Cohaesibacter sp. ES.047: one gene and its partner. The protein of the gene in region 1 interacts with the protein of each later gene in a pairwise test. Links are inferred from orthologs where the notes say so. Each region holds a gene or a part of one and is shown in the gene's direction. Other genes may lie near its edges. The genes, in order: rpe and CPH65_RS19540.

Evidence for each region.
Region 2: the proteins of rpe (region 1) and CPH65_RS19540 interact in binary tests that used the Escherichia coli proteins (3 or more experiments, as listed by UniProt). The link is inferred for Cohaesibacter sp. ES.047 from one-to-one orthologs.

Annotation. Positions count from the first base shown.
Region 1 is NZ_LT907844.1:4,860,649-4,870,659, forward strand. What follows is about bases 7,113-10,011. They hold rpe (ribulose-phosphate 3-epimerase), read left to right. Parts: upstream 7,113-8,174; coding sequence 8,175-8,849; downstream 8,850-10,011. Other genes in these bases: CPH65_RS22600 (FAD-binding oxidoreductase), read right to left, coding at 7,113-7,826; purB (adenylosuccinate lyase), read left to right, coding at 8,973-10,011. In the rest of the region: high-affinity branched-chain amino acid ABC transporter permease LivM, read left to right, coding at 1-1,244; CPH65_RS22570 (ABC transporter ATP-binding protein), read left to right, coding at 1,241-2,110; CPH65_RS22575 (ABC transporter ATP-binding protein), read left to right, coding at 2,107-2,832; CPH65_RS22580 (DUF6867 family protein), read left to right, coding at 2,851-3,189; CPH65_RS22585 (branched-chain amino acid ABC transporter substrate-binding protein), read left to right, coding at 3,422-4,528; CPH65_RS22590 (P1 family peptidase), read left to right, coding at 4,796-5,821; CPH65_RS22595 (Lrp/AsnC family transcriptional regulator), read left to right, coding at 6,025-6,498; more of CPH65_RS22600, read right to left, coding at 6,570-7,112. UniProt on the Escherichia coli protein: Catalyzes the reversible epimerization of D-ribulose 5-phosphate to D-xylulose 5-phosphate.
Region 2 is NZ_LT907844.1:4,258,757-4,268,649, forward strand. What follows is about bases 2,047-4,827. They hold CPH65_RS19540 (PfkB family carbohydrate kinase), read left to right. Parts: upstream 2,047-2,903; coding sequence 2,904-3,752; downstream 3,753-4,827. Other genes in these bases: CPH65_RS19535 (SIS domain-containing protein), read left to right, coding at 2,047-2,739; CPH65_RS19545 (LacI family DNA-binding transcriptional regulator), read right to left, coding at 3,837-4,827. Outside these bases: CPH65_RS19525 (TRAP transporter large permease), read left to right, coding at 1-590; CPH65_RS19530 (DeoR/GlpR family DNA-binding transcription regulator), read left to right, coding at 730-1,536; more of CPH65_RS19535, read left to right, coding at 1,756-2,046; more of CPH65_RS19545, read right to left, coding at 4,828-4,904; CPH65_RS19550 (ABC transporter substrate-binding protein), read left to right, coding at 5,067-5,912; CPH65_RS24885 (amino acid ABC transporter permease/ATP-binding protein), read left to right, coding at 6,103-7,620; CPH65_RS19560 (hypothetical protein), read right to left, coding at 7,773-8,258; CPH65_RS19565 (TetR/AcrR family transcriptional regulator), read right to left, coding at 8,255-8,911; CPH65_RS19570 (AAA family ATPase), read right to left, coding at 8,948-9,505; CPH65_RS19575 (NAD(P)H-dependent oxidoreductase), read right to left, coding at 9,556-9,893. UniProt on the Escherichia coli protein: Catalyzes the ATP-dependent phosphorylation of fructoselysine to fructoselysine 6-phosphate. Functions in a fructoselysine degradation pathway that allows E.coli to grow on fructoselysine or psicoselysine.

The DNA of each region.
Region 1 (10,011 bases):
GCCTAGCGGCACTGGTAACCCTTGGCCTGACGTGGATCCTCGTGGGCATGAGAACAAAGACCGCGACAGGCGGCCTTGTCCTCACCAGCCAGTGGGAACTGGTTACCTGGATGGTTGTTGTGGTTGCGATTGGTCGCTTCCTGATCAGCCTGCTCGTCTGGCGCGGTGAAAACGTCGTCGCAGATGCGGCCAAATCCGTCCTGCCATCAACGGAAGCCTTGACCAAAATCGGCACCTTTTTCGGCCCCGCCCTTCTGGCGCTGGCTGTTTCGATGCCGTTTTGGGGCGATCGCTATATGATTGACCTTGGCATTCTGGTTCTCACCTACATCATGCTCGGCTGGGGTCTGAACATCGTGGTTGGCCTCGCCGGTCTTCTTGACCTCGGATATGTGGCCTTTTATGCGGTTGGCGCTTATTCCTACGCGTTGTTCGCCCACTATTTTGATCTCTCCTTCTGGGTCTGCCTGCCGCTTGCCGGTATTCTGGCAGCCTTCTGGGGCATTATTCTGGGCTTCCCTGTCTTGCGTCTGCGCGGCGACTATCTCGCCATCGTGACGCTAGCATTCGGGGAAATCATCCGTGTCGTCCTGCTCAACTGGTACCAGTTCACCGGCGGCCCCGACGGCATATCCCGCATTCCGCGCCCCTCCTTCTTCGGCCTTGAATTCAAGCGCAAGGACGGATTTGCCGATTTCTTCGGCCTTGATTATTCCTCACTGCACAGGGTGATCTTCCTTTTCTATCTCATCCTGATTCTGGCTCTCGTTACCAACTTCGTGACAATGCGCCTGCGCAAATTGCCGATTGGCCGCGCATGGGAAGCCCTGCGTGAGGACGAAATCGCCTGCCGGTCTCTGGGGATCAACACCACCAACACCAAACTGACAGCCTTCTCGCTTGGCGCTATGTTCGGCGGTTTCGCCGGCGCATTCTTTGCCACCCGGCAGGGCTTCATTTCGCCAGAGAGCTTCACCTTCATGGAATCGGCAATCATTCTGGCCATCGTGGTGCTTGGCGGGCTGGGTAGCCAGATCGGCGTCGTCATCGCCTCCATCGTCATGATCGGCGGCTTTGAGCTCTTCCGAGATCTACAAGAGCTGCGCATGCTTGTCTTCGGCCTGTTGATGGTCTTCATCATGGTCTGGAAACCGCGTGGTTTGATCTCAAGTCGCGCCCCGTCTGTCTATCTTAAAGAGAAGAAAGCCGTCTCGGGCGATCTGGTTGCGGAGGGCGAAGGATGAACACTTGGAACGACAATCCCATCCTGACCGTCGAGCATCTCACGATGCGCTTTGGCGGTCTGGTTGCGGTCGATGACCTTTCCTTCGAGGTTGGCCGCAATGACATCACCGCTCTGATCGGCCCCAACGGTGCCGGCAAGACCACGGTCTTCAACTGCGTCACGGGCTTCTACAAACCCACTGAAGGCCGGATCACCATGAAACGGTTAAACGGCGAACAGCTCCTTCTGGAACGGATGCCCGATTTCCAGATCGCGCAAAGCGCCAAAGTGGCAAGGACTTTCCAGAACATCCGTCTGTTCGGCGGCATGACCGTTTTGGAAAACCTGATGATCGCCCAACACAACAAACTGATGAAGGATTCCTACTTCACTGTGGGCGGCGTCCTTGGTCTCAAGAGCTTCCGCAGGTCCGAAACCGCCTCGATCGATAAAGCAAAAGGCTGGCTTGAGCGGATCGGGCTGATCGACCGGGCAGATGACCCCGCCGCAGACTTGCCTTATGGCGACCAGCGCCGTTTGGAAATCGCCCGTGCTATGTGCACGGGTCCGGAACTGCTCTGCCTTGACGAACCGGCTGCAGGTCTGAACCCCAAGGAAACCCATGAGCTGAACCAACTGCTCTATTCCATCCGGAAGACAGACGACACGGCGGTTCTGTTGATCGAACATGACATGAGCATGGTGATGGAGATCTCCGACCATGTTGTCGTTCTCGATTATGGCGTGAAGATCTCGGACGGCGATGCCAATCATGTCCAGAATGACCCCAGCGTGATTGCTGCCTATCTTGGTGTCGATGACGAAGAGGTTGAGGAAGCCGAAGCAGAAGCGCATTTCTCGCATAAGGAGGAGCAGACCTCATGAGCCAGCCACTCCTGAGCCTGAGAGGCGTCGAAACCTATTATGGCAAGATCGTTGCCCTGCGCGGCATCGACATTGATGTCAATGAGGGCGAGATCGTCACCGTCATCGGTGCCAACGGTGCCGGTAAATCAACCACCATGATGACCATTTGCGGCATCACGCGTGCCCGCGCCGGTTCCATCATCTACCGCGGCGAGGACATCACCAAGCTGCCAACCCATGAGATTGCGCACAAACAGATCGCTCAGTCTCCCGAGGGACGCCGGATCTTTGGCCGCATGACCGTCATGGAAAACCTTCAGATGGGGGCAGCAGTCATCAACTACGCCCACATTGATGAAGACCTCAGGATGGTCTTTGACCTCTTCCCCATTCTGGAAAAGCGTCAAAGTCAACGGGGCGGCACCCTGTCAGGGGGCGAACAGCAAATGCTGGCGATCGCCCGAGCCCTGATGTCCCGCCCCAAGCTTCTGATGCTGGACGAACCTTCTCTGGGTCTTGCCCCTCTCGTGGTCAAGCAGATCTTCGAAGTGGTAAAGGAGCTGAATGAAAAGCAGGGTCTGACGGTCTTTCTCGTGGAACAGAATGCCTATCATGCGCTGCGCCTCGCCCATCGCGGATACGTGATGATCAATGGACAGATCACCCTGACAGGTGGCGGCAAGGAACTTCTATCCAATCCGGAAGTTCAGGCAGCCTATCTCGAAGGCGGACGGCACTAAGCAAAAGGAACGGTTGTCATGAACTTTCTTTGGGACAATACCATCGCCGCCTTTCTCGTCCTCACCATTTTTCTGGGTGGCGGAGCAGCTTGGATGTCAGGCAGAGCCATCGCGTTGAGCTGGCGTCCGAATTGGCAAATATTTTTATACATGCTGCTTCTGACCGCAGCAGTAAGATTTCTGAATTACGGCCTCTATGAAGGACAATTGCTGTCCCTCTACTACTATCTGGTCACCTTCGTAATCCTGACAGCCTTCTGCTGGCTGGGTTACCGCTATACACGCACAAATCAGATGGTAAGGCAGTATCATTGGCTCTATCAAAAGGTCAGCCCTCTTTCCTGGAAAGAGCGGTAGGCCAGAGCCGATCAGCAAAAGATCGGGTGTGACGACACACGCCACACTCGCTCCGACACATGCGGGACATAATCGATTGTTCAATTTGTGAAGGAGAAAAAGGGGATTGAATGTTTTATAAATTTCAGCCCTAATCCAACCAACCGTAAGGTTCAAAAATAAAATCACTACCAGATTGTTGCGCTCAATCAGGCGCAACGGAACACGCCAAACATCTCATGGGAGAGTTTTGATGAAAAAAGCACTTTTGGCAGGCGTCGCCCTTGCTGGCTCTATTGCTATGTCCAGCGCCGCAATGGCCGATATCGTGATCGCAACTGCAGGCCCAATGACCGGTCAGTATGCTTCCTTCGGCATGCAGATGAAAATCGGTGCCGAGCAGGCGGTTGAAGACATCAACGAAGCTGGCGGCATCAACGGCGAAATGTTGAAGCTGGAAGTTGGCGATGACGCCTGCGATCCGAAACAGGCTGTTGCTGTAGCCAACCAGATGGTTGGTAAAGGCGTTGTCTTCATGGCTGGCCACTTCTGCTCTGGCTCTTCCATTCCTGCGTCCGCAGTTTATGCTGAAGAAGGCCTTGTGCAGATTTCGCCGGCTTCCACCAACCCGAAATTCACCGACGAACGTCCGAATCCGGATGGCGGCACCTACCGCGTCTGTGGTCGTGATGACCAGCAGGGTGAAGTTGCCGGTAAACTGCTCTTTGAAGAGTTCGGCGACAAGAAGGTGGCCATCATCCACGACAAAACCGCTTACGGTAAGGGTCTTGCTGATCAGACCATGGGAGCTTTCGAAGCTCTTGGTGGCAAAACTGCAATGTACGAAGCCTATACCGCTGGTGAAAAAGACTACACCGCGCTGGTCTCCAAGTTCAAACAGGCTGGTATCGACGCTCTGTATGTTGGTGGCTATCACACCGAAGCAGGCCTGATCGTTCGTCAGATGCGCGAACAGGGCATGGACACCGTCCTGATCTCTGGTGACGCTCTTGTGACGGACGAATATTGGTCCATCACCGGCGACGCTGGCGAAGGCACCCTGATGACCTTCTCCCCGGATCCGGCTCTTAACCCGGAAGCAGCACCGGTTGTGGAAGAATTCAAAGCCAAAGGCCTGACCACCGAAGGCTATGTTCTTTACACCTACGCTGCGATCCAGGCTTGGGCTGATGCTGTTAAAGCGGCTGGCTCCACCGACTATGACGCTGTCAACGAAGCTCTGAACGAAGGCGAATTCTCCACCGTTCTTGGCAACCTGTCCTTCGACGACAAAGGCGACGTCACCCTGCCAGGCTATGTCTGGTACGAATGGAGCGAAGGCAAATACTCCTACAAATAAGATCGGTATCACAGATCTGACGATCTGACCGCTCTTGAATAAAATGGAAAGCCCCTTTGCACTCAGCAATGGGGCTTTTCTTTTTGCGTAGCTATGCCGGCCCGTTCGCAACAAGATGCACCAACCACACCGCCAACCTTGCCAATGCGGGCTTGGTCCTGACCAAAAGCCTCGTTATGCTGACGCAGACAGAGCTCCCTAACTTGTGTTGTCCAGTCAGGATGGCACATGAGGGTCAGGGAGTTCAGTCGGACGCAAGGAAACCAAATGAACAATCTCATCACGGATATCGATGGTCTCAAGGTCGGCAACGCCACTGATCTGACGTTGAAATCAGGAACGACAGCACTTCTGTGCGACCGGCCGATGATTGCCTCGTGCATGATTCTGGGGGGCGCGCCGGGCACCCGGGACACAGACCTCCTCTCCCCCGAACAGAGCGTGCAACATATCGACGGGCTTGTTCTGTCCGGCGGCTCCGCTTATGGCCTCGATGCTGCAGGTGGCGTGCAAGCCTGGTTGCGAGAACAAGGCCGCGGCTTTGCCATCGGACCGGTGCGTGTTCCCATCGTCTCAAGCGCCATTTTGTTCGACCTGATCAATGGCGGCGACAAGTCATGGTCCCGCCAGAGCCCCTATTGGGAGCTTGGCTGGGAGGCTGCAGAGGCAGCAGCCCAAGATTTTTCTCTCGGCAGCCATGGTGCGGGCACAGGCGCCTTCACGGCAGGACTGAAAGGGGGCTTGGGCTCCGCATCCATGCAAACAGACGACGGCATTCGCATCGGTGCGCTGGTCGCGGTCAATGCCGTGGGGCGCGCGACAATGGGCGAGACACCCCATTTCTGGGCCGCGCCCTTCGAGAAGAATGCAGAATTCGGCGGGCTCGGTCATGCCAAGGAACTCCCCGAAGACATAGCCATCCCCTACACGAAGCTGGACGCCATGCGCAATGCCCCCACCGGCGGCCTACCGACCGGACTGGGTGGCAACACCACGATCGGCATCATCGCCACCGATGCCAAACTGACCAAGCCCGAGGCAAAGCGCCTTGCGATCATGGCCCACACCGGATTTGCTCGCGCGCTCTGGCCGTCCCATTCTCCAATGGATGGGGATTTGATCTTCGCGCTGTCCACAGGCAGCAAGGATCTGCCCAATGGAGATGACGGCTTTGGGATGCTCGGCGCTCATGGCGCAGCGACGATGGCCCGTGCCATCGCCAGAGGGGTCTATGAGGCCACGCCGGCACCCGAAGACCCCTTCCCCACGTGGCGAGCGATGTTTTCGTCCTAGCGATGATTCTGTTCGACGTAATCCACAATCCTCGGCGGAAGAATTGTTTTACCTCGTCGAGCCACAGGGGCTTTTTCTTCACATTCCTTTCAAATCGAGTGCTTTTCTTTCCTAGGGCAGCTCGAATTGAATAAAAATAATCATGTACAAGCCCCAAAATACTTTGTAGCCTTCGAATAAAATATTTCTAATGTGAGCTAGATATGGAAAAAATGACACTGGATTCAGGGGACGTGCGCATCCTCAAAGTCTTGCAGAGTGACGCATCACTTTCCATCGCGGAAGTCGCAAAGCAGGCTGGCATGTCGCAAACGCCCTGTTGGCGCCGTATCAAGAAACTCAAGGAAACGGGCGTTCTCAAGCAGATCACCGCGATCATAGATCGCGAGTCCGTGGGCCTGAGCTTTGTCTCCTATGCCTTTGTCAAACTCACCGTGCCCAGCCGCACAAACATGGAAGAATTCGACAAGCTGATGAGCGTCTGGCCCGAAGTCGTCACCTGCGAACGCATTACCGGTGCTGTCGACTATCTGGTCAAGGTCATCACCGAAGACATCAAGGCCTACGACAATTTTCTGTGCTACAAACTGCTCAATTCCGAACTGGTTTCGGATGTTCAGTCGCGCATCGTCGTTTCCACCGTCAAGGAGACCGCCGCTCTGCCGCTGGTCGAGTGACGCGTGAGGCAAAAAAGACGCTGGCCCGTTCAGACCAGCGTCGTTTCTTGTTCTTGAAGAACCACCCTGCCCTAGAACCGGCCTGCAGAAAAGCCTTTCACATCATAGGATAGCTCGCGCCCCATGATCATATCGGCCATCATTCGGCCAGTCACCGGCCCCGTCGCAAATCCCAAATGGCCATGGCCAAAATTGAAGTAGAGGCCGGGATGGTTGTCCGCCCGATCAATGAGCGGCAGCGAATCCGGGAAGCATGGCCGGAAGCCCATCCAAGGTTCATCCTCAACCGGTGCCCCAAGTGGATAGAGATGCCGGGCCCATTCGGTTGCACGATAGATCTGCACCGGTGTTTTCTTCGTGTCCCGCGCGGCAAACTCAATGCCTGAGGTCATCCGGATGCCCGCCTCGGTCGGGGTCATCAGAAAACCGACGTCCTCATCCACCACGGGGCGATTGAGGAAGGCTCCATCCTTGCTGGCGAAATGCTGATGATAGCCGCGCTTGGCCGCAAGCGGAAAGCTGTAGCCCATGGGTTTGAGCAGATCGAGGCTCCATGCCCCCAGCGAAACAACCACCTTGTTGGCCTTGACATCGCCAGCCTCGGTGGTGACGACCCAAGCATCCCCTTCCCGTTTGAGGCTCCTGGCATCCCCTTTGACGAAGCGTCCGCCGCGGCTCTCGTATAGCGCTGCATAGGCCTTGGTCACGGTCTTGGGCGAAGAGACAGACACGCAGCCTTTCCAAAAGATGGCGTGATCGTCCTTGTCAAACTGCATGTGCGGTTCGAGCTCTTCGAGATCGGTCTGTTTGACCACCTCATAATCGACCCCAAACTCAGCCGCATAGCGCCGCGCCCCTTCGGTTGACGCAAAGCTCTTGGCGCTGTGGTAAAGGTGGATCCAGCCAGTGGCGCGAAACTGCTCGTTTATTCCTGCTTCATTGGCGAAATGCGCATGTTCGTCTGCCGCTACCGCTCTAAGCGGGGCAATCGCCCGGGCGTAGGTATCGATGCCCTTGTCATTGGACAACAGCCACATGCGAAACAGCCATGGCGCAAGCCTGGGCATGAACGTGGGATGATAGTGCATGTGGATCTGCCGATTGGACGCATATTTCGCCACCTCAATCGGATTGCTCGGAATGGTCAGAGGGATCATGCCATCCTTCTCGATGACGCCAGCGTTGCCATGGGAGGCTTCTTCCCCCGGCTCACGTCGATCAACCAGCACCACCGATTGCCCCGCAGCCTGCAAATGCAAGGCGGTGCTGACACCCACAATCCCCGCTCCAAGAACGAGGACGTCATGGCTTTTTTCTTCGTTACTCATCAAAATTGACTCCACTCGGCAGCCCTCGGTGACCCGACATCAAGGGAGCATCGTTTGAAACGGGACCACAGTATCATTTGAGACAGGCTGGATTTGACAGCAGAACGCCAACGCCCCGGAAATACCACCAATATACAAACAAAATACAAAAGAGCAATCACTTCCCGCATTTTATCAGGACAAAAGCGCCAAGGCCTCGTCTCTTGCGTTGATCCGCGAAATATTTGCACCGATTGCCTGCAAAATCAAAAACAATTCGTCACCCCCCCCACCCGGAAGCTTGCCCAAACCCCGCCCATATGCTACCCGCGAAGCCAACATCCCAATGACACGACAGGATCAACAACCATGGCGCGGCCCATCATCATCGCCCCTTCCATTCTCGCTTCGGATTTCGCCCGCTTTGGCGAAGAGGTCAAGGCCATTGACGAGGCCGGGTGCGACTGGATTCACGTCGATGTCATGGATGGCCACTTCGTGCCCAACATCACGTTTGGGCCACAAGTCGTGCGGGCCATTCGCCCCTATACCGACAAGATCATCGACACGCATCTGATGATCTCGCCTGCCGACCCGTATCTGGAAGATTTTGCCCAGGCGGGCGCGGACATGATCACCGTACATGCCGAAGCGGGTCCACATCTTGATCGTTCTCTTCAGGCCATTAAGGCCATGGGCAAGAAGGCAGGCGTTTCACTGAACCCCGCAACCCATGAGAGCGTCATCGAATATGTGCTCGACCGCCTCGACATGGTGCTCTTGATGACGGTTAATCCCGGATTTGGTGGTCAGTCATTGATCTCCTCAGTGATCGAGAAAACCCGCCGCGTAAAGAAAATCATTGGTGATCGTGACATCGACATCCAGATTGACGGCGGCGTCACGGTTGAAACTGCGCCAAAAGTTGTCGAGGCTGGCGCAAATGTGCTGGTTGCCGGTTCTGCCATTTTCAAGGGCGAGAGCGTGGACGACTATCGCAGAGAAATCGAAAACCTTCGCAAAGCCGCCCAAAAAGCCCAATAAAGCGCGCGCTGCTGATAGTGCATACCATGATATGCCCGTCGCATATCCGGCCCTTTTCCTCCCTTTGGTCCTGCTTCTGGCGAGGCTCCCAAGGGGTCCCACAAACGAACACAGGCAACCGACATGATCCCTCGTTATTCCCGGCCCGACATGGTCGACATCTGGTCTCCCGAAACCAAGTTCCGCATCTGGTTCGAGATCGAAGCCCATGCCTGCGATGCGCTCGCCAAGCTGGGTGTCATCCCGGAAAGCGCAGCAAAGACTATCTGGGAAAAGGGCAGCGCGGCGACCTTTGACATCGACCGGATTGACGAGATCGAGCGCGAGACCAAGCATGATGTCATTGCTTTCCTCACCCATCTGGCCGAAATTGTCGGCCCCGACGCCCGCTTCGTGCATCAGGGCATGACCTCTTCGGACGTGCTGGACACCTGTTTCAACGTCCAGTTGACCAAAGCTGCCGATCTGCTGCTGGCCGACCTTGATAAACTGCTTGAGGCCACCAAACGCCGCGCCTTCGAGCACAAGGACACCGTCTGCATCGGCCGCTCTCATGGCATCCATGCCGAGCCGGTGACCTTTGGCCTCAAGATGGCCGAAGCCTACGCAGAATTCGATCGCTGCCGGACCCGCCTCATTGCGGCCCGCGACGAAATCGCCACCTGTGCCATTTCCGGGGCCGTCGGCACCTTCGCCAACATCGACCCCAGCGTTGAGGAACATGTGGCAGAAGCCATGGGCCTTCAGCCCGAGCCAGTATCCACACAGGTCATCCCGCGTGACCGTCACGCCATGTTTTTCTCCACCCTTGGCGTGATCGCATCGTCCGTTGAGCGCGTCTCGACAGAAATCCGCCACCTGCAGCGCACCGAAGTGCTCGAAGCAGAGGAATTCTTCTCCAAGGGCCAGAAAGGCTCTTCGGCCATGCCGCACAAGCGCAACCCGATCCTGACCGAGAACCTTACCGGACTTGCCCGCATCGTGCGTTCTGCCGTCACGCCTGCCCTTGAGAATGTCGCCCTCTGGCATGAACGCGATATCTCCCATTCCTCCGTTGAGCGCATGATCGGCCCAGATGCGACCGTAACGCTCGACTTCGCCCTTGTGCGTCTTACCGGCGTTATCGACAAGCTGCTGGTCTATCCCGAGCGCATGCTGGGCA
Region 2 (9,893 bases), 610 kb from region 1 along the record:
GCTCGATTTATTCGGGCCTTGCCACACCGTCTGAAGCAGCAGCAGTGGGCGTTTTCTGCGCCATCCTGATCACGATAGCCACCCGGCAGTTCAGTATCAGGATGCTTGTCGAAAGCCTGATGAACACCCTGCGGATTTCGTCCATGATCTGCATGCTGATTGCAGCATCGGCCTTCCTGTCCGCAGCGATCGCCTATATGCATCTGCCTACGATGATCACCGAAATGATTGCCAGCCTCGATCTCTCACCTTATGGGGTCCTGTTGATTCTGGCTGTACTCTATATCGTACTCGGCATGTTCCTGGACGGCACATCGATGACCGTGATGACCGTGCCGATTGCCGTGCCGTTGATCGTTCAGGCTGGCTACGATCCGCTCTGGTTCGGCATCTATCTGGTCATCATGATCGAAATGAGCACGATCACGCCACCCGTCGGCCTCAACCTTTACATCCTGCAGGCGCTGACCGGGCGAAGTTTGGGAGCCACAATTCTCGCCGCGGCCCCCTTCTTCCTGCTGCTCTGTCTCGGCACGGCCCTTCTGGCCACATTCCCCCAGATAGTTCTGTGGTTGCCGTCGGCACTATAGTGACATTTCGACTGGAATTTGTTTATTCATCCATTCCCCGAGTGAGGTTTTCGGGGTAAGTTCAAGTCAGGGTTGATAGATCTGTGTAGTAACATTCAATCCATCAACCCTGCCTATTGAGAAACTACTGGAGTGTATCTTGGTCGAAATAACTGTATCTCAAGGGGAAGAGCTGTTGCCCGCAGAAAGACGGGAACAACTGATTCAGTGGTTTCAGACCAATGTCTCCGGCACCAATCAGGAACTCGCACGCATGTTCAACATCTCCGTCTCGACAGTGAGACGAGATCTGGACTCGCTGGCAGCCGAAGGCATCGTACGCCGCACCCATGGCGGCGCAGTGAGGATTCGCTCGCGCACCAATTTCGAACCATCAACCGATCTGGCGCGGCGGACCGCGGTCGAAGAAAAGAACTCGATCGTCCGGCTCACCTGCAAGATGATTGAACCCAAGCAGAGCATCATCATCGATTCCGGTGCCGTGATTGCCCATATGCTTGCAGAGGAAATCGCAGCCAATGGGATCCCCCTGACTGTCATCACCAACGACCTCTATGTTGCCACCACCCTCGCCTACAAGGAGCATATCAAGCTTATCGTACCGGGTGGAACCTGTCGCTTCGGCTCCTACGGCCTGCTAGGAGAGCCCGGGCTCGAGTTTTTCGATGATATCCGCTGCGACTGCTTCTTCATGTCAGCTCAGGCACTCGACATAGAGTGCGCATCGGAAACCTTGCTGGATGTGATGTTGATGAAGCGGGCGATGATCAAGGCGGCCGAACGCACCGTCCTGATGCTCGATAGCAGCCGCTTCTTTGACCGCGCCATTTATCGCACCGTGCCGATCGAGACCTTTGACACCATCATCACCGATGAAGGTCTGTCCCACGAGGCAGCCGAGAAAATCCGCCTGCGCGGTGTCAATCTCGAGATTGCCCGTTTCTGAAGCTCCCCCCCTACGAGACCATAGCCTCAGCCCCTTCCGGACCTGCGCTACAAGCGCTTTTTGGGGCACCTGCACCCACACCTGCCTTCCATCGCGAATTTCTGAATAGGGAAAAAACCTCTTTTTTCTTGCCAAAAAACGTCCGTTTTGCAATATTGACACCGGTCTCAATATAAGATTCCATTCAAAACATCCCATCACGTAATCAAGGATCTCAGGATGAACGATCAAGTTAAGGCCTACGGTCTGGATGAAGCCATCGAGGCTGTCGCGGCCCACGGCTCCATCTCCGAAATTTATTTTGTAGCCTGCGGTGGATCCTATGCGCTCCTGCAGGAAGGGCAGTATGTGGTGGACTGTGAGGCGAAATCCATCGCCTCTTACGCATACAGCTCAGCCGAGTTCATCTCCCGCGCACCGGCGCGCCTTGGCAAGAATTCACTGGTCATCACCTGCTCGCATTCCGGCAACACCCCCGAAACGGTTGCAGCAACCGAGTATGCCCGCAAGGCCGGAGCGCTGACCATTTCCCTGACCAATCTGGCCGACTCCCCGCTGGACAAAGCCACAGAAAACACGGTCTTCTACGAATGGGATCCGCTGTCTGTCACCACCAAGCACAATTCGGTGATGCTGCTCCTGTTGGTGCTTGGCATTCTCAACAAGCTTGAAGGCAACAGCAAATATGATCTGGCGAACAAGGCTATCCCCGCGCTGCACGATATCGGTGAAGGCCTGAAAGAAAAATATGCTGCCGCGGCTGCTGAATTCGGCGAGTCTCACAAGCGCGAACCGGTCATCTACACGATGGCGTCCGGCGCGAACCATTCAACCGCTTATGCCTTTGCAATCTGTCTGCTGCAGGAAATGCAGTGGGTGCATTCCGCCTGCATCCATTCGGGCGAATATTTCCACGGGCCGTTTGAAATCACCGATTTCGATACCCCGATCATCATCCTCAAAGGCCTCGGCAATGCCCGCAAGATGGATGAACGCGCTCTGGCATTTGCACAGAAATACTCCAAACGTCTTTCTGTTCTCGATGCGACCGACTTCGGTCTCGAAGCAGTGGCTGGCGAGGTTGCAGAATATCTCACGCCGATCATGTTCAATCTGGTCCTTCGGCTCTATGCCGTTGAACTCGGCGACAAGCGCGGCCATCCGCTGACCGTCCGCCGCTACATGTGGCGCATGGAATACTGATCAAACTCGGATCGGAGGCCCTTTCGATTGTCTCCGATCCGCCCTCACTTTTTTGAATAGTCAAAAATCAATAATCAGAACGCACCAAATTTTCGGCCTCATTTCCAAAAGGGAAGCGATCTCACCGAATTTTCGCGAAAAGACAACAATAGAAAGTCCTAGAAATGGCTCGCTCCAACAACAAGGCCTCCCTGCTCGGCATTGGCGACAACGTGGTTGATTTCTACAAAGACCGGAATGAATTTTTCCCCGGCGGAAACGCGCTCAACGTCGCAGTGCTGGCCAAACGCTTTGGCCTCGAGAAAGCCGGCTATATCGGACTTGTCGGCAATGATGAAGAGGGCAAGCATGTGGTCAGAAGCCTTGAGGCCGAGGGCCTCTGGATCGACCGCATTCGTCAGGCTTGCGGCGAGAATGGCAAGGCCGTCGTCCATCTCGACGATCAGGGAGACCGCGTCTTTCTGGGGTCCAACAAGGGCGGCATCCAGCGCCAACTGACCCTGAAAATGGAAGAGGTCGACCTTCAGGCCGTAGAAGATTATGGCTGCGTTCACACATCCATCTTCAGCTATCTGGAGAATGAACTGCCCCTGATCAGGGAGCGGGCGAATGCGGTGGCGTTCGATTTCTCCTCCCATCTGGAACTGGACTATGTGAAACGTATCGCCCCTTCTATCACGACGGCTTTCTTTTCCGGATCTGCGCTGAATGAAAGCGAGGTTGACGACCTGATCGAGACCGTCGCAGGGCTGGGTGTTGACACAATCGGCGTGACCCGCGGCTCCGACGGTGCCTATTGGCAGGTTGGCGGCAAACGCTATCGCCAGGGCATCAAGCCGGTTGAAGTCGTCGACACGCTCGGCGCGGGAGATTCCTTCATCGCCGCGTATCTGAGTGGCATCCTGATGGGCCATTCTGTTGAGGAATCTCTGGATGGTGCCGCGACTTTCGCAGCCGACACCTGCACCCGCCTCGGTGCCTTCGGTCATCCCTATAAGGTTTCCGCGAGCTGAGGCTGCAAGACGACAGGATTGCTTCATCGAAGCCAGATCTGGTCACAAATTGACAAAAGGGCGAGATTTGATCTCGCCTTTTTGTCATTTCGCAGTCTCGACTGACTGTCTGTCGATCATCTGCATCTTCATCACATGCCGCAATGGCGGCTCGGTTACGCCTTCAATCCGTTTGATGAGTTGTTCGGCACACCAGCGCCCCATCTCCGCGACAGGTTGGTCAATCACCGTGATTGTCGGGTTCGTGACTTCCGTCCAGTCGGCATTGTGAAACGCGATCAGCGACAAGTCGGACGGCATATCTATATCGCGCCGCTTTGCCTGCTTGAAGATCTTCAGCGCCACATGACTGTCCGATGCAAGCATCGCGGTCGGACGGTCCGCCTGATCAAGCACCTTGCTGATCGAGGCACTAAGACCACGATCGGGATCGGCATTGAGTACGATAATGCTGTCCTCCTGCGGAATTCCGCCAGCACGGCAGGCTGAGAGGAATCCCGAGATACGGCGTCCGACCGACGAGGTGGGAATCAGCAATTCACCATTTTCATCCATCCCGCTTTCCAGCGTTTCGGTCACGAATGCCAGCCGACGGTGGCCAGCCTCGATAAATTGCTCAGTCGCCTTCGAAGCTGATTCGAAATCATCGCTGACAACCGTATCGACTTCCAGACTGGGAACCTCGCGGTCGAACAGAACCATCGCACAATTGAGGGATTTGAGATTCTCAAGGTGGGCCGTTTGATAGCGATTGGCCGGCGCAATGATCAAACCGTCAACCTGCTTACCCACCAGAACGTTCACAGCCTCTCGTTCCACATCGAAATTCTCATCCGAGTTGGTCAAAATCACATTGAATCCGCTCGCATTGGCAACGTCGGTGATACTTCTCACAGCAATACCAAAGAATGAGTTTTCGATGTCACCCACCACAACACCGATGGTTTTCGATTTTCCGGTAGTCATCGAACGAGCCAACTCATTTGCTCTATATTTCAGAGACTTGGCAGAGGCTTGCACGCGTTCGCGGACTTTTTCGCTTGTCACGCCATAGCCCCCAAGCACACGCGCTGCGGTCGACTTGGAAACATGTGCATGTCGGGCAACGTCGGCAACGGTGACGGCAGGAGACTGAAGTTTCTTTTTATCCATAATTTAAATGCCTACAGACGAGTTGACGGTCAGTCAAGATCATTATAGTCTTTCATTGAGACCGGTCTCATTAATAAGGATCGGAATAAAATTCGCCAAAATCACTCACTTTCGATTTTGTCGGTTCAAACACCAAATAAGCCAGATAACCGGCAAGCCCCCATGGAGAACAGCATGAAGATTACCAATCTTTTCGGCAAATTCACCCGCCGTTCCTACCTGGCAATGATGTCAGGTCTAGTTGTATCCTGTCTCGTTGCTCCCGCCAACGCTGCAGATGACAATCCCTACGGACTTTTGGATACTGACTCCATTATGGTAGGCACCATGTCCGATGCGAAACCATATGCGTTTGTGACTGCAGACGGCACATTTTCCGGTTTCGACGTTGAGTTCTTCCAAAACATTGCCAAACGGCTCGGCTTCGAAAAAGATCAGGTCACCTTTGTTGGTCAGGATTTCGCAGCACTTATTCCTTCCGTTGTCAATGGCCGCTTTGACGTGGCCGTCGGCGCGATCGGCACCACCGCGCAACGTCAGAAAGTCGCTGACTTCACGGATGGTTATCTCGCAGGCTTCCTCTCGGTTCTCAGTTCCGATGAATCGCTGTCCACCATCGAAGCCCTGGATGACAAGCGCCTCGGCATCGTGCAGGGCACTTTGCAGGATGACTATGCGCAGAAGCATTTCCCCAAAGCTCAGCTGGTTCGTTTCCCAGACAACAACAGCGCCGTTGCTGCCCTGAACAATGGCATGGTCGACGCTCACTTCCTCGATTTCGAAGCAGCCAAACAGTTCGGTAAAAACTATCCGGGCCTGAAAGTCATGCAGAACTTCGCATCCTTCGATGCACCCGCAGGTTTCGTTGTGCGTAAAGGAAACAGCAGGCTGCTTGACGCACTCAATGAAAAGATCCACGAAGCCATGCAGGATGGCACTTGGAAAGAACTGCACAGCAAGTGGTTCCCAGGCAGCCCGATGCCTAAACAGTATCTCCCGCAGAACTGATTACTCGTCATTGCAAAACCAGCAATTCAAGAAGCATGGGGGCGGAGCATTCCGCCCCCAAAGGCAAAAAGTAAAAAAGTCGAGGTGTTTTAGCGTGCCCTATTACCTTCCCATACCTGAAGGACACGCCGCATCTCCATCGACCAAACAGGGCTTTCTCGCCAGACGGTAACAAACAGGACAACAGCAGATGGAGTGGTTAGAAACCCTAAGACGTAGCTTTCTCGATTTCGACGCTATGGCTTCAGTTCTGCCCAGTATGTTTTACATCGGGCTCAAGAACACACTAATTCTCGCAGCATTTTCAACATTCTTCGGCGTTCTTATCGGCATTGTGCTGGCGGTCATGGGCATCTCCCGGTCCCCTTGGCTTAAGCTGCCCGCGCGTATCTATACCGATATTTTCCGTGGTCTCCCCGCAACCGTAACCATCCTGTTGATCGGTCAGGGCTTTGCCCGCATCGGTCGCGAGCTGTTCGGCCCCTCCCCCTTTCCTTTGGGAATTGCCGCACTCAGCCTGATTGCTGGCGCTTACATCGGCGAAATCTTTCGCTCGGGTATCCAGAGCGTTGACAAGGGCCAGATGGAAGCCAGCCGCGCTCTTTCCATGAGCTACGGTCAGGGAATGCGTCTTATCGTCATCCCGCAGGGTATCCGCCGCATTCTCCCCGCCCTCGTCAACCAGTTCATCGGCAACGTCAAGGATTCGAGCCTTGTCTACTTCCTTGGCTTGCTTACCTACCAGCGCGATCTGTTCCGCGTTGGTCAGGATCAGGCTGTGGTCACAGGCAATCTCTCGCCGTTGCTCCTTGCAGGCGTCTTCTATCTGATAATCACGGTGCCGCTCACCCATCTGGTCAACTATATCGACGACAGGCTCCGCACCGGCAAGGTCACCAAGTCAGGCCCGGTCTCAGGCCTTGAGGAAGTAACCGAACAAGCCTCTGTCCCCAACCTTCCTGCGGTCGAGAAACCGGCCTTCAGGGGCGGCAGCCTGAAAATCTCGAACCTGACCATGGCCTATGACGACATCGATGTGCTCAAGGATATCTCGCTCGAGGTTCCCGCTGGCTCCGTGACCTGCGTCATCGGACCCTCCGGCTCGGGCAAGTCCACCCTGCTGCGCGGTCTGAACCGTCTGGTCGAGCCCAAGTCCGGCGCGGTCACTCTGGACAGCAGCGATGTGCTGACCATGCATCCCGAGAAGCTTCGCCGCCGCATCGGAATGGTCTTCCAGCACTTCAACCTGTTCCCCGACCATACTGCACTGCAGAATGTCAGTCTGGCGCTGAACAAGGTCAAGAAGATGCCGATTGCCGAGGCTCGCAAACTTGCCGAGGAACGCCTCTCTGAAGTGGGGCTTGCCTCCCGCATGAATCATCGGCCTGCCAACCTGTCTGGCGGCCAGCAACAGCGTGTTGCCATCGCCCGGACACTGGCCATGGAACCGGAAGTCATCCTCTTTGATGAGGTGACAAGTGCGCTTGACCCTGAACTCGTCAAGGGCGTTCTGGAACTGATGACAGATCTTGGCAAGCGCGGCATGACAATGCTTGTCGTCACCCACGAAATGGGCTTTGCCCGCAAGGTGGCCGATCAGGTCGTTTTCATGGATGAGGGCCGCATCGTCGAGGCGGGTACGCCCGAGCAGATCTTCGATCATCCCAAGAATGACCGTCTCCAGCACTTCCTGCAGGAAGTGCTCTGACAAGCAGCGGCGCACATCATGGCGCTGCACATCACCAAGTAAAAAGGGGAAGCAACCAAGGTTGCTTCCCCTTTTTTTGTGTGCATCAGTCGGCTCCGGATTGTTTCTTTGCCTTCGTTTCGAGTGACCCAGCGCGATCCCTTGAAATCCCGCTACATCGCTGACAAGGTTGCGAAGATAACGATGCCAATTCCAACTGCGCTGAGGACAAAGAGCAATCCTCTAGAAAGCCCGCTCGGAACGCCTCCCCTGTCTCCTTGTGAAGCGGAAACAGACCGGATGCTTGCGACGATAAGCATCACCCCAAGGACCGTGCCAACGCTCTCCAATGTGGTTAGCACTGTCGACATTGGATTTTGTGATACGGGGAAAATATGCAGGAGATCCGCCACATAAACCGCAACATACGCAACACCGGCTACTACCGGCCACATACCGGTTCTGCCATAGCGTAAGGCAGCGTAGGCAAGGATGAAACTGCCCAGTCCCAGGATGGTCAAAAAGACATTGAAAGCGGCCAGAACAGAAACGGAATAGTGCGGAAAGACTCTGGTTTCAACGAACCCGCCCGGCACCATCAGGGCCAGATTGAGGGCGCTTAACAGAACGAGGATTCCAACGATACGAGAATGAGTCATGAGTTTTTTCTATCGGATTGATGCGTGGGGAATTGTTGAGGCGGAAGAAGGGGTGCTATCAGCATGCCAAAGGCACGTTGGGACAAGATGGTTTCTTCTTCGCTGGATAGGTCTTGAGCGTAATTTGCAAACCAGCGATCAATCGTTGTCGCAAGGTCTAGCGTGACGCTTGTCAGAAGCGTGTGCGGAACGTCATCTCGAATGGCACCAACAGATTGACCTACGCCGACGAACTTTTCAATTTGGGTCTGCAGCCGAGTAAGCGGCTCTTCGAACGCACGCTTTGCAGCGACTTCGTGGTGCAGGATCCGAACCAACTCCGCAAGACTTTTGTCTTCGTTGAGCGCTGTCGTCACCTGTTCAACCAAGCCAGAAATACCTAGCCAGAATGCCCGTGCATCCGTGGCTTGAAGCGGAACCGACAGCGTAGACTCATCGATATGAGGCAGGCGAGCTTCGAGAGTGGCACGATACAATTCGCCCTTATTGGCAAAGTAGTGATAGGTGCGCCCTTTGCTCACGCCAGCGCGCTTCAAAATCCGGTTCAGGGAAGCCCCTTCCAGCCCATATGCGCAGAATTCATCTTCGGCTGGTTCCAGCCAAAGCAGGCGATCTTGTTTGCTCAGCGCCAGAAATCGGTCTCGTGGGGTCATGATGATGTCTTCTCAAACACTCCATAGACTACTAGTCTAAATCGTTGAGAAGGAATTAGACCACTGGTCTAATTTTGTCAAGACGAGCTCAGCCCGTTCCGTCACCGACACTTTGGGTAGCACATGCAGAGTATAGCCGAGCTTTTCCAAAGTGCGGGTGATGCGCAGATGTTCCTGAACCGCCGCATCAAAGTCATGCCTGCGTTCATCGTCCCCAACGAACAGCTCTTGCCATGGCGGAACGATGAAAACACGCTTCGCATATGGCGGAGTTTGACCAAGGGTTTCGCTTGCTGTCGGCCCGCCGGAATGCTCCAAAGCAACAGCGGCATCGATCAGCCCCCGGTCGAAGAAGACGGGACCATCCAGACGCTTCGCCCTCTCCAGATCGGCCTTGGCCACCTCGATGGCTCGGAGCGCGAATGCGTTCATATCCACCCATGGCAGGGCCTTACCGTCTCCCGCCAACTCATCCGCAACGATGCGACGACCCGGCTCTGGCATAGTTGCAAAGCCACGGTCGGCCAAGGCATCGAGCAGGGTCGATTTTCCCCCACCCGAACACCCCGTTAGCAGTATCAATCGATCGTTCAATGCATTTCCCTTTCTTTTGGCTCTTTGAACCTGATCCAGCACCTTCTAACTCAACGTGCGGTTTGAGCGAATTTTCCAACCTTGGTCAGCCACTTCTCGCGAACCTGCGCGGTCGAGGCCTTGGTGGTGGCGAAGTTGGTGACCTGCACCGGCGAGAAGCCGACATAGCCCAGAATTTGCTTCTTGATCTGCTTGGCGATGGCAGCACCCAAAAACAATTTGAAGTACCAGTTGGGCGTATCTGATGTGATGAACACATGCGCGGTTTTGTTGGTGAGTAGTTTTTTGGGAAGTGGTGCCCCCTTTTGTTGCGCGAAAGCTCTTCCGGGCAGCAGGATCCGATCAAACAGCCCCTTCAGCTTGGCAGGCATTCCACCCCACCACAAAG